DNA from 2 places in the Blautia sp. CAG:237 genome. Region 1 is predicted to be linked to the other one. Evidence: predicted binding sites of a transcription regulator. Region 1 holds the regulator's gene; the other holds the start of a gene.

Region 1 (4,427 bases):
TCCCCAGATATAGTCATAGTCTTCGATCAGACGTGCGATCGCCTCTGCGCCATGTCCATATCCGTCTGCCTTGATGACAGCAACGATCTTGGTACCCTTGGCAATGTTTTTCTTCATCTCTGCAAAGTTATGTGCGATCGCATCCAGGGATACGACGGCCTTTACTCTTTCGAATTTTTTCATGATCTTTATCTCCTTACTGCGTAATGCAATTATTTTTATCTGGATTTTTGAAACTTATCAGAGTTCCTGCATAGTTTCTCTGTCTTTAAGAACTTTCGCCGCTGCCCGCGCAATGTCTCCGGCTTTCATTCCGTAAGTGCCTTTTTCCTCGACAGCCTTATCTCCTGCCAGCCCGTGAAGGAATACGCCAAAAGCCGCCTGCTTTGCCAGATCCACCGTATTCTCCGGATCTGAACGGAATGCACACAGAACCCCTGCCAGGATCCCCGACAGGACATCCCCGCTTCCCGCAGTCGCCATTCCTGGATTCCCGCTTTGATTGATCCAGCAAAAATCCCTCTTCGGATCTGCAACAACAGTCACTGCATCTTTGAGCACACAGACCACGCCATTTTCCCTTGCAAAATTCGATGCTGTCCAAATGAGATTTTGCTGAATTTCCGGTATGGAGAGTGCCCGATCCGCTGCTTCTGAAAACAATCCGCTATTTTTAGAAGTCATAAAATTTTCACTCAGCCGACTCGTCTCGCCAAGATGCGGCGTACAGATCACCTGGCTGTGCTGAAGATATTTCTTCCACTCCGGATGTTTCGAGAGCAGGTTCAGTCCATCCGCATCCATGATCACAGGTTTCCCCATTCTCTGCGCATGGGCAAGATAAAATTCTGTTTTCCGTGCACTTTTCTCAGACTGTCCAAGTCCTGGTCCGATCACCACAATGTCGCACCAGTGCATTGCATTAACCCATGCTTCGTTGCCGCCAGCATCATCTGCAAACATCGCCTCCGGAAGAAGCGTCTGCAGTGGAATGCGATTCTCCTCATCCGTCAGGATCTTGACCATCCCGGCTCCGGCAGCGAAGGCGCCCTCTGCACAGAGATACGCTGCCCCGCACATTCCTTTGCTTCCGGCAACGACAAGAACCTTGCCAAACGTACCCTTGTTCCCATTCGCGGCGCGCAGAGGAAGCTTCTGGAGATCTTTTTTCTCAAGTGCCGCTTTCTGTGTCGGAAGATCCGGATTCTCGTAGATGCCGACATCTGCTACAACAATTTTTCCCGCAAAATTTTTGCCTGGATAAAAACACAAGCCTGTTTTACGGAATGCAAACGTCACCGTCAGATCCGCACGAAATGCGATTCCAAGCTCTCTGCCCGTGTTGCTGCATACCCCGGACGGCAGATCTACCGCCACTTTCCATGCAGAAACCTCGTTCAAAGCCTGAATGACTTCTCTGTATTTTCCTTCGATCGAGCGGTCAAGCCCAACGCCGAAGATGGCATCTACTATAGTAGTATATTCTCCTGCTGCCAGGTTATTCACCAGAGGAACCTGATAATTCTCTGCGATCTTAAGCTGGCGGCGTGTTTCCTTTGTGCGGTGATCCGGATTTCCGAGCATATAGATTTCCGCGTTATATCCATGCAGATGCAGGATCCTGGCGATCGCGACTCCGTCTCCGCCGTTGTTCCCGCCTCCGCAGACGCACAAGATCCGCTGTTTCTGTGACATTTCCGCAAAATGTCCTTCCATTGCATCCACAACAGCCAGTGCCGCCCGTTCCATCAGCACACAGGACGGAACTCCCATTCCGGTAATGGTGCAGCCATCCAGTGCTTTCATTTCCGATCCGCCTACAATTCGTTTCATCTGATATCTCCTCGATATACGATACAAAGCAAAAAGCTGTTACGCAGCCGCCTTCATTAAGGAGCCGGGTAACAGCCTCTTGCTGTCCTCATGTTATGATTGCTGCTCTTCCACGTGTTCCTGACGATATTGACTGAGATTGTAAGATAACGTCATCAGACTCTCAGAAAGATGTACGTTCTCTACAATGACATCCTCCGGAGTCTCCAGATCGATATGTGCAAAATTCCAGATTGCCTTGATACCATTCTCGATCAGGATATCTGCCATATCCTTCGCCTTGTTCTTCGGCAGTGTGAGAATCGCAATCTCAATATTCTTCTCTCTGAGGAAGAATGGGAGATTACTGATCATCTGGATCTCAATTCCACGGACCGCGATGCCCTCCAGTACCGGATTGACATCAAAAATCCCTTCCAGCTTAAAGCCACGTTTTTCAAAGTCAACGTAATTGGCAAGTGCCTGTCCAAGATTACCGGCACCGATGATGATCATCGGATGTACCTCATCCAGTCCAAGGATCTTACCGATTTCTGTATAGAGATATTTCACATTATAACCGTATCCCTGCTGCCCAAATCCTCCAAAATTATTCAAATCCTGGCGGATCTGCGATGCTGTGACACGCATTTTCTTACTAAGATCATTGGAAGATATACGTTCAACATTGTCTTCCAGTAACTCGCCAAGATAGCGATAATACCGGGGCAGTCTCTTAATTACAGCTTTTGATATCTGTTTTGCTTCCACCGTTGTCCCCTCCTTATACTTTCCTGTTAATTATACCGAAATGTTATTTTATTGTCAATCAATGTTGTCAAATCTATACAATTTTTGAGGAAATTTCCTTTACAAAGCCATCATTTAACCTTATAATCATAGCGTATATTGACTTTGGAGGAATATTTATGATTTTATCGTGTCAGGGCATCAGCAAATCTTTTGGCGAAAAAGTCATTTTGAACGATGCCTCATTTCATATAGAAGAGCGTGAAAAAGCCGCTCTCATCGGCAACAACGGAGCAGGTAAGACAACCCTTCTCCGTATTATAATGAATGAAATTTCTGCGGATTCCGGTCAGGTCGTTCTGATGAAGGACAAGAAGATCGGTTATCTCGCACAGTATCAGGATGTCAGCGGACACCGCACCGTCTATGAGGAACTGCTCACAACCAAGCAGTACATCATCGACATGGAAGACCGCATGCGTGCGATCGAAGTCCAGATGAAAAACGCTTCCGGCGAGGAACTTGACCGTCTGATGAACACCTACACCCGCCTGACCCACGAATTTGAGCTGGAAAACGGCTATGCCTACAAGAGCGAGCTGATGGGTGTCCTCAAGGGTCTTGGCTTTACGGACGAAGATTTTGCCAAACAGGTCGAAACTCTCTCCGGTGGACAGAAGACCCGTGTCGCTCTTGGTAAACTCCTGATCTCCAAGCCGGACATTCTTCTCCTCGATGAGCCGACCAACCACCTCGACATGGAGAGTATTTCCTGGCTGGAAACTTATCTTCTGAATTATCCGGGTGCTGTATTTATCGTCTCCCATGACCGTTATTTCCTTGATAAAGTTGTAACGAAGGTCATTGAGATCGATGCCGCCCAGGTCCGCATGTACAGTGGCAATTACTCCGCTTACGCCGAAAAGAAAGCACAGCTTCGTGACGCACAGTACAAGGCTTACCTTAACCAGCAGAGAGACATCAAGCACCAGGAAGCCGTCATCGTCAAGCTGAAATCCTTCAACCGTGAGAAATCCATCCGCCGCGCAGAAAGCCGTGAAAAAATGCTCGGTAAGATCCAGCGGATCGAGAAACCGACCGAGGTCCAGAGCCAGATGCGGCTTTCTCTGGAACCGAGAGTTGTCAGTGGAAACGATGTTCTCACGGTAGAAGAACTTTCCAAGAGCTTTCCGGAGCAGACACTTTTTACCGATATCTCTTTCCAGATCAAACGTGGTGAGCGCGTTGCCCTGATTGGAAACAACGGTACCGGCAAGACGACCATGCTCAAGATCCTCAACGATCTTATCCCGGCAGACTCAGGAACTTTTTCCCTGGGCTCCAAGGTTCAGATCGGATATTATGACCAGGAACACCATGTACTCCACGCGGAGAAGACGATCTTTGAGGAAATTTCCGATACTTACCCGACACTTACCGAGACAGAGATTCGAAACATGCTCGCCGCCTTCCTCTTTACCGGTGATGATGTTTTCAAAGTGATCTCCTCTCTCTCCGGTGGTGAGCGCGGCCGTGTTTCCCTCGCGAAGCTGATGCTCTCCGAGGCAAACTTCCTGATCCTCGATGAGCCGACCAACCACCTTGATATCGCTTCCAAAGAAATCCTCGAAGAAGCGCTGAACAGTTACACCGGTACGGTCTTTTATGTTTCTCATGACCGATATTTCATCAACCAGACCGCGACCAGGATCCTGGAACTGACCAATCAGGCCGTTGTCAACTATATCGGTGATTACGATTACTACCTTGAGAAAAAAGAAGAACTCACTGAGAAATACGCTCCGGTGCAGCAGGAAACTGTAACTGTGCAGGAAACCGCACCAGCCACAGCATCTGAAGGAAAG
Region 2 (4,427 bases), on a different contig from region 1:
ACTTTCTATTATCGCGTACAAACAGCCGGTCACAAAGGCAGAGATCGAGAAGATCCGCGGGGTAAAATGTGACCATGCGATCAACAAACTGGTAGAATATGAGCTTGTAAAAGAGCTTGGACGACTGGATGCGCCGGGACGACCGATCCTCCTTGGGACGACCGAAGAGTTCCTGCGCTGTTTTGGCGTACAGGGGCTGGAAGAACTTCCTGCTGTAGATCCGGTCCGTCTGGAAGATTTTAAGGCGGAAGCCGAGGAAGAAGTACAGCTTCGCCTGGATGTTTAGGAGGAAAATAAAATGCCTACGACCTATGCACATGACTTATTTGGCAAAAAAATCTATCACAAACTTCCGAAGGAGATGCAGATGGTCATTCAGAGAAATGTTAATCTGTACCGGATCGGTCTTCATGGACCGGATATCCTGTTTTATCACATGCTGAAACCAAAGGTATCCACAACGGGTATCCGTATGCATAAGGAAAAAGCGGCTCCTTTTTTTGAGAGGGGAATGGCGATCGTGCGCGAAAAGCACGATGAGAAGCTCCTTGCCTATCTCCTTGGATTCGGATGCCATTATCTTCTGGACAGCGCCTGCCATCCCTATATCGAGGATATGGCGGCGAAGGAAGTGATCACGCATACCCTTCTTGAGAAAGAATTTGACCGGACATTGATGCTGGAAACTCATAAAAATCCATATCATTATTACCCGGCATGCGGTGTGTTTCCGAGAATCCCCTATGCCAGAGTGATCCACCGTGCGATCCCCAAAATAGCGACAGGAGATATCCTGAAATCTCTGAGGCGCATGAAGCTGATCACAAATTGTCTGGTCTATGATAACAAGGGCAGGCGTAAGAAATTTCTCACGGTGCTTTCGAGGCTTGCCGGCAAGAAGCTGTCTGATTCCATGATGGAATATTTCATGGCGAAAGACCCGGTCCCGGGGAGCGCAGTTCCGGTCCATGCCCTGCACGGACTGTATGACAGGGAGATAAAGGAAGCACCGCAGTACCTTGAGGAATTATTCAGACTTTCAAAAGAAGACAGACCGCTGGGCGAGAGATGGTATAAGACTTATAACGGCTGACCGGCTTACTGGAACCGGAAGGAACAGAGACATATAATGAGGACAGGTCTGCATAAAATATCCTATAAAGAATAAGAGGTGGGATATGAAACGCAGATATAATATCACGGTCACGATTCTGGTCATAGCAGTTTTTTTGATAAATTCCACAGTCTGTGCTGCTTCCGGGGAAAGCAGTGCGCCCGGAAATCTTTATGCGCTTTCGGCAGTTCTGATGGATGGGGATTCGGGGCGTGTCCTGTATGAAAAAGAGGGCGAAACACCGAGAGCGAATGCAAGCACCACGAAAGTCCTGACCTGCATCCTTGCCCTGGAAAACGGTAAAGGCGATGATTATGTACAGGTTTCTTCCAATGCTGCCGCGCAGCCAGATGTACGGCTTGGTATTCAAAAAGGAGAGCAGTATTATCTGGAAGACCTTTTGTACTCTCTGATGCTGCAGAGCCACAACGATGCCGCGGTCGCGATCGCGGAACATATCGGAGGTTCTGTGGAAGGATTTGCAGCCATGATGAACCAGAAAGCGAAAGAGATCGGCTGTACGGACACACATTTTGTGACACCGAACGGGCTGGATGCGAAGGATGACGGGGGAAGTCATCATACAACAGCGCGGGACCTGGCACTTATCATGCGCTATGCCATACAGAATCCGATGTTCCTCAAGATCACCGAGACAAGGGACTATTCTTTTTCAGATATTGAGAAGAAGCGGACATTTTCTCTCCACAATGCGAATGCGTTCCTGGATATGAGAGAAGGCATCCTGTCAGGAAAAACCGGATACACAGGAGACGCGGGCTACTGTTATGTCTGTGCAGAGGAAAAAGACGGCAGGACTTTCATTGTTGCCCTTCTGGGAAGCGGCTGGCCGAACCACAAGACTTACAAATGGAAGGATACCGCAGCACTTCTTAATTACGGCGAAGAAAATTATAAATACCGCAGCTGGTGGAAAGACCCCGAGATTCCTCTGATCCAGGTCAAAAATGGATTCACGGGAGATCCTGTCGGCAGAAAGAAGATATATCTGCACGGTCTTCTCGATATCTCCGAAGAACAGAAAGAAACCTGCATGCTTCTTTCTGACAGGGAAAATGTGACCTGTCAGGTAAAAGTGCCGTCTTCGATCGAAGCTCCTGTAAGACGGGGAGATGAGATCGGGCAGGTGACATTCCGGCTGAATGGGGAATTGCTCTCTGCTTACCCGGTACTGGCAGAACAGTCTGTCGGGGAGAGAACCTTCACCCGGACCCTGGAATATGTTTCTGATAGATTTTTTCATTAAGGAAATGAAAGAGAGCAAAAAGTCTTTTCCGCGAGGAGAGGGCTTTTCTTTTTTTGACCAAAATTTTTGCATTGACATAAAATAAATTTTGGGGTTAAAAATTTAACAAAAAAACCGAAATGTATTGAAAAAAACTTGAAAACAGGTTACAATTATAATCGGCTAAAATTTTGGTTATATTTTAAAATTTTATAAACATGGAGGGCAAAAGAGAATGAGTAATGCAACACAAAGCTTAGCGAGCACAAGAATCACTTCTTTGCTTGACGCCAACAGTTTTGTCGAAATCGGGAAAAGCGTAACAGCCAGATCTACAGATTTCAACATGACTGAGAAAAAAGCGCCTTCAGACGGTGTTATCACCGGATATGGTGTAATCGATGGAAATCTTGTCTATGTATACAGCCAGGATGCTTCCGTACTGAACGGAACTGTAGGCGAGATGCATGCAAAGAAGATCTCCGCATTATATGACCTTGCTATCAAGACAGGAGCACCTGTGATCGGTCTGGTAGACTGTGCAGGAATGCGTCTTCAGGAAGCAACAGATGCACTGGAAGCATTCGGTGGAATCTACTTTAAACAGACAATGGCATCCGGAATGATCCCGCAGATCACAGCAGTATTCGGTACCTGTGGCGGAGGAATGGCAGTTGTTCCGGCACTGACCGACTTCACATTCATCGAAGCCAAAAAAGGCAAAATGTTCGTAAACAGCCCGAACGCACTTGATGGAAACTGCACAGAGAAATGTGACACAGCAGCAGCTGATTACCAGAGCAAAGAGACTGGTCTTATTGATGCTGTAGAATCCGAAGAAGAGATCCTTGCTGAGATCCGTCAGCTGGTAAGCCTTCTTCCATCCAACTTCGAAGACAATGATTCTTTCGCAGAGTGCACAGATGATCTGAACCGTGCATGCGAGGATATCGCAGCATGCGCAGGAGACACCTCCATCGCACTTTCCAGAATCGCAGACAACGGAATCTTCTTCGAGACCAAGAGAGACTATGGTAAAGACGTTGTTACAGGACTCCTTCGTGTAAACGGAATGACTGTAGGTGCAGTAGCCAACAGAACAGAAGTTTATGATGCAGAAGGTGAGAAGACAGAAGAATTCGACGGCACTCTTTCCGCAAGAGGAGCAAGAAAAGCAGCCGGATTCGTAAAATTCTGTGACGCTTTTGATATCCCGGTACTGACTCTTACAAACGTAACCGGATTCAACGCAACTGTATGCAGCGAGAAAGTTATGGCTAAATCCATCGGAGAACTGGTTCATGCATTTGCATCCGCAACCGTTCCGAAGGTAAACGTCATCATCGGCAAAGCATACGGAACAGCTTATGTGGCAATGAACAGCAAATCTGTAGGTGCAGATATCGTTTATGCATGGGACAATGCAGAAATCGGAATGATGGATGCTTCCATGGCAGCAAAGATCATGTACCCGGGATCAGAAGCTTCTGTTATCAACGAGAAAGCTGCAGAGTACAGAGAACTGCAGTCCAGCGTAGAATCTGCCGCAGCAAGAGGATATGTAGATACTGTGATCGCTCCGGCTGACACACGTAAATACGTGATCGGAGCATTTGAGATGCTGTTCACAAAGAGAGAAGACCGTCCAGCTAAGAAACATGGCACAGTCTAAGCGAGGTGAGCATATGAATCAGATGTTAAAGAAAGCATCCACTACCTGCGCTGCTTTTGCCTGCGCCGCATCCCTGATGTTCTCTGGTGCAGCAGTTGTTTGGGCAGATGGTGAGATCGACGAAACCGTCAAAAACCAGATTGAAACTTATGCAGAAGGACTGACAGATGAGATCATCGGACTGTCTGATGATCAGATCGAGCAGTACATGGAGTCCGACGATGCGTTTACTTCAAGTGCAATGACAGCCTGGGACGGAACCAAAGACGCCCTGGGTGAGCTGAAGGAAACCGGTGATGTAGAGATCGAATATTCAGGTGATGAATATACAGCAGTTATTCCGGTTGAATTCGAAAAAGAAGACGCTGAATTTACTTATGTATTTGACAAGAACC

Evidence for each region. Region 1 encodes Rex, which represses fermentation and respiration genes when NADH is low (regulators of the CRP and FNR family bind a similar motif). Its sites were predicted from a motif close to ATTGTTAANTANTTAACAAT; they were not measured.
Region 2: the regulator Rex is predicted to act here: its motif matches at 2,472-2,491, upstream of QZL69_RS03160 (acyl-CoA carboxylase subunit beta).

Annotation. Positions count from the first base shown of each region.
Region 1 is NZ_FR886748.1:6,348-10,774, reverse strand. Features, by position in the region: gene alr (alanine racemase) at 1-183, opposite strand, end outside; gene QZL69_RS09820 (bifunctional ADP-dependent NAD(P)H-hydrate dehydratase/NAD(P)H-hydrate epimerase) at 241-1,833, opposite strand; gene QZL69_RS09815 (redox-sensing transcriptional repressor Rex) at 1,927-2,583, opposite strand; gene abc-f (ribosomal protection-like ABC-F family protein) at 2,742-4,427, shown strand, end outside.
Region 2 is NZ_FR886699.1:6,048-10,474, forward strand. Features, by position in the region: gene scpB (SMC-Scp complex subunit ScpB) at 1-286, shown strand, start outside; gene QZL69_RS03150 (zinc dependent phospholipase C family protein) at 299-1,093, shown strand; gene QZL69_RS03155 (D-alanyl-D-alanine carboxypeptidase family protein) at 1,179-2,381, shown strand; gene QZL69_RS03160 (acyl-CoA carboxylase subunit beta) at 2,596-4,032, shown strand; gene QZL69_RS03165 (OadG family transporter subunit) at 4,046-4,427, shown strand, end outside.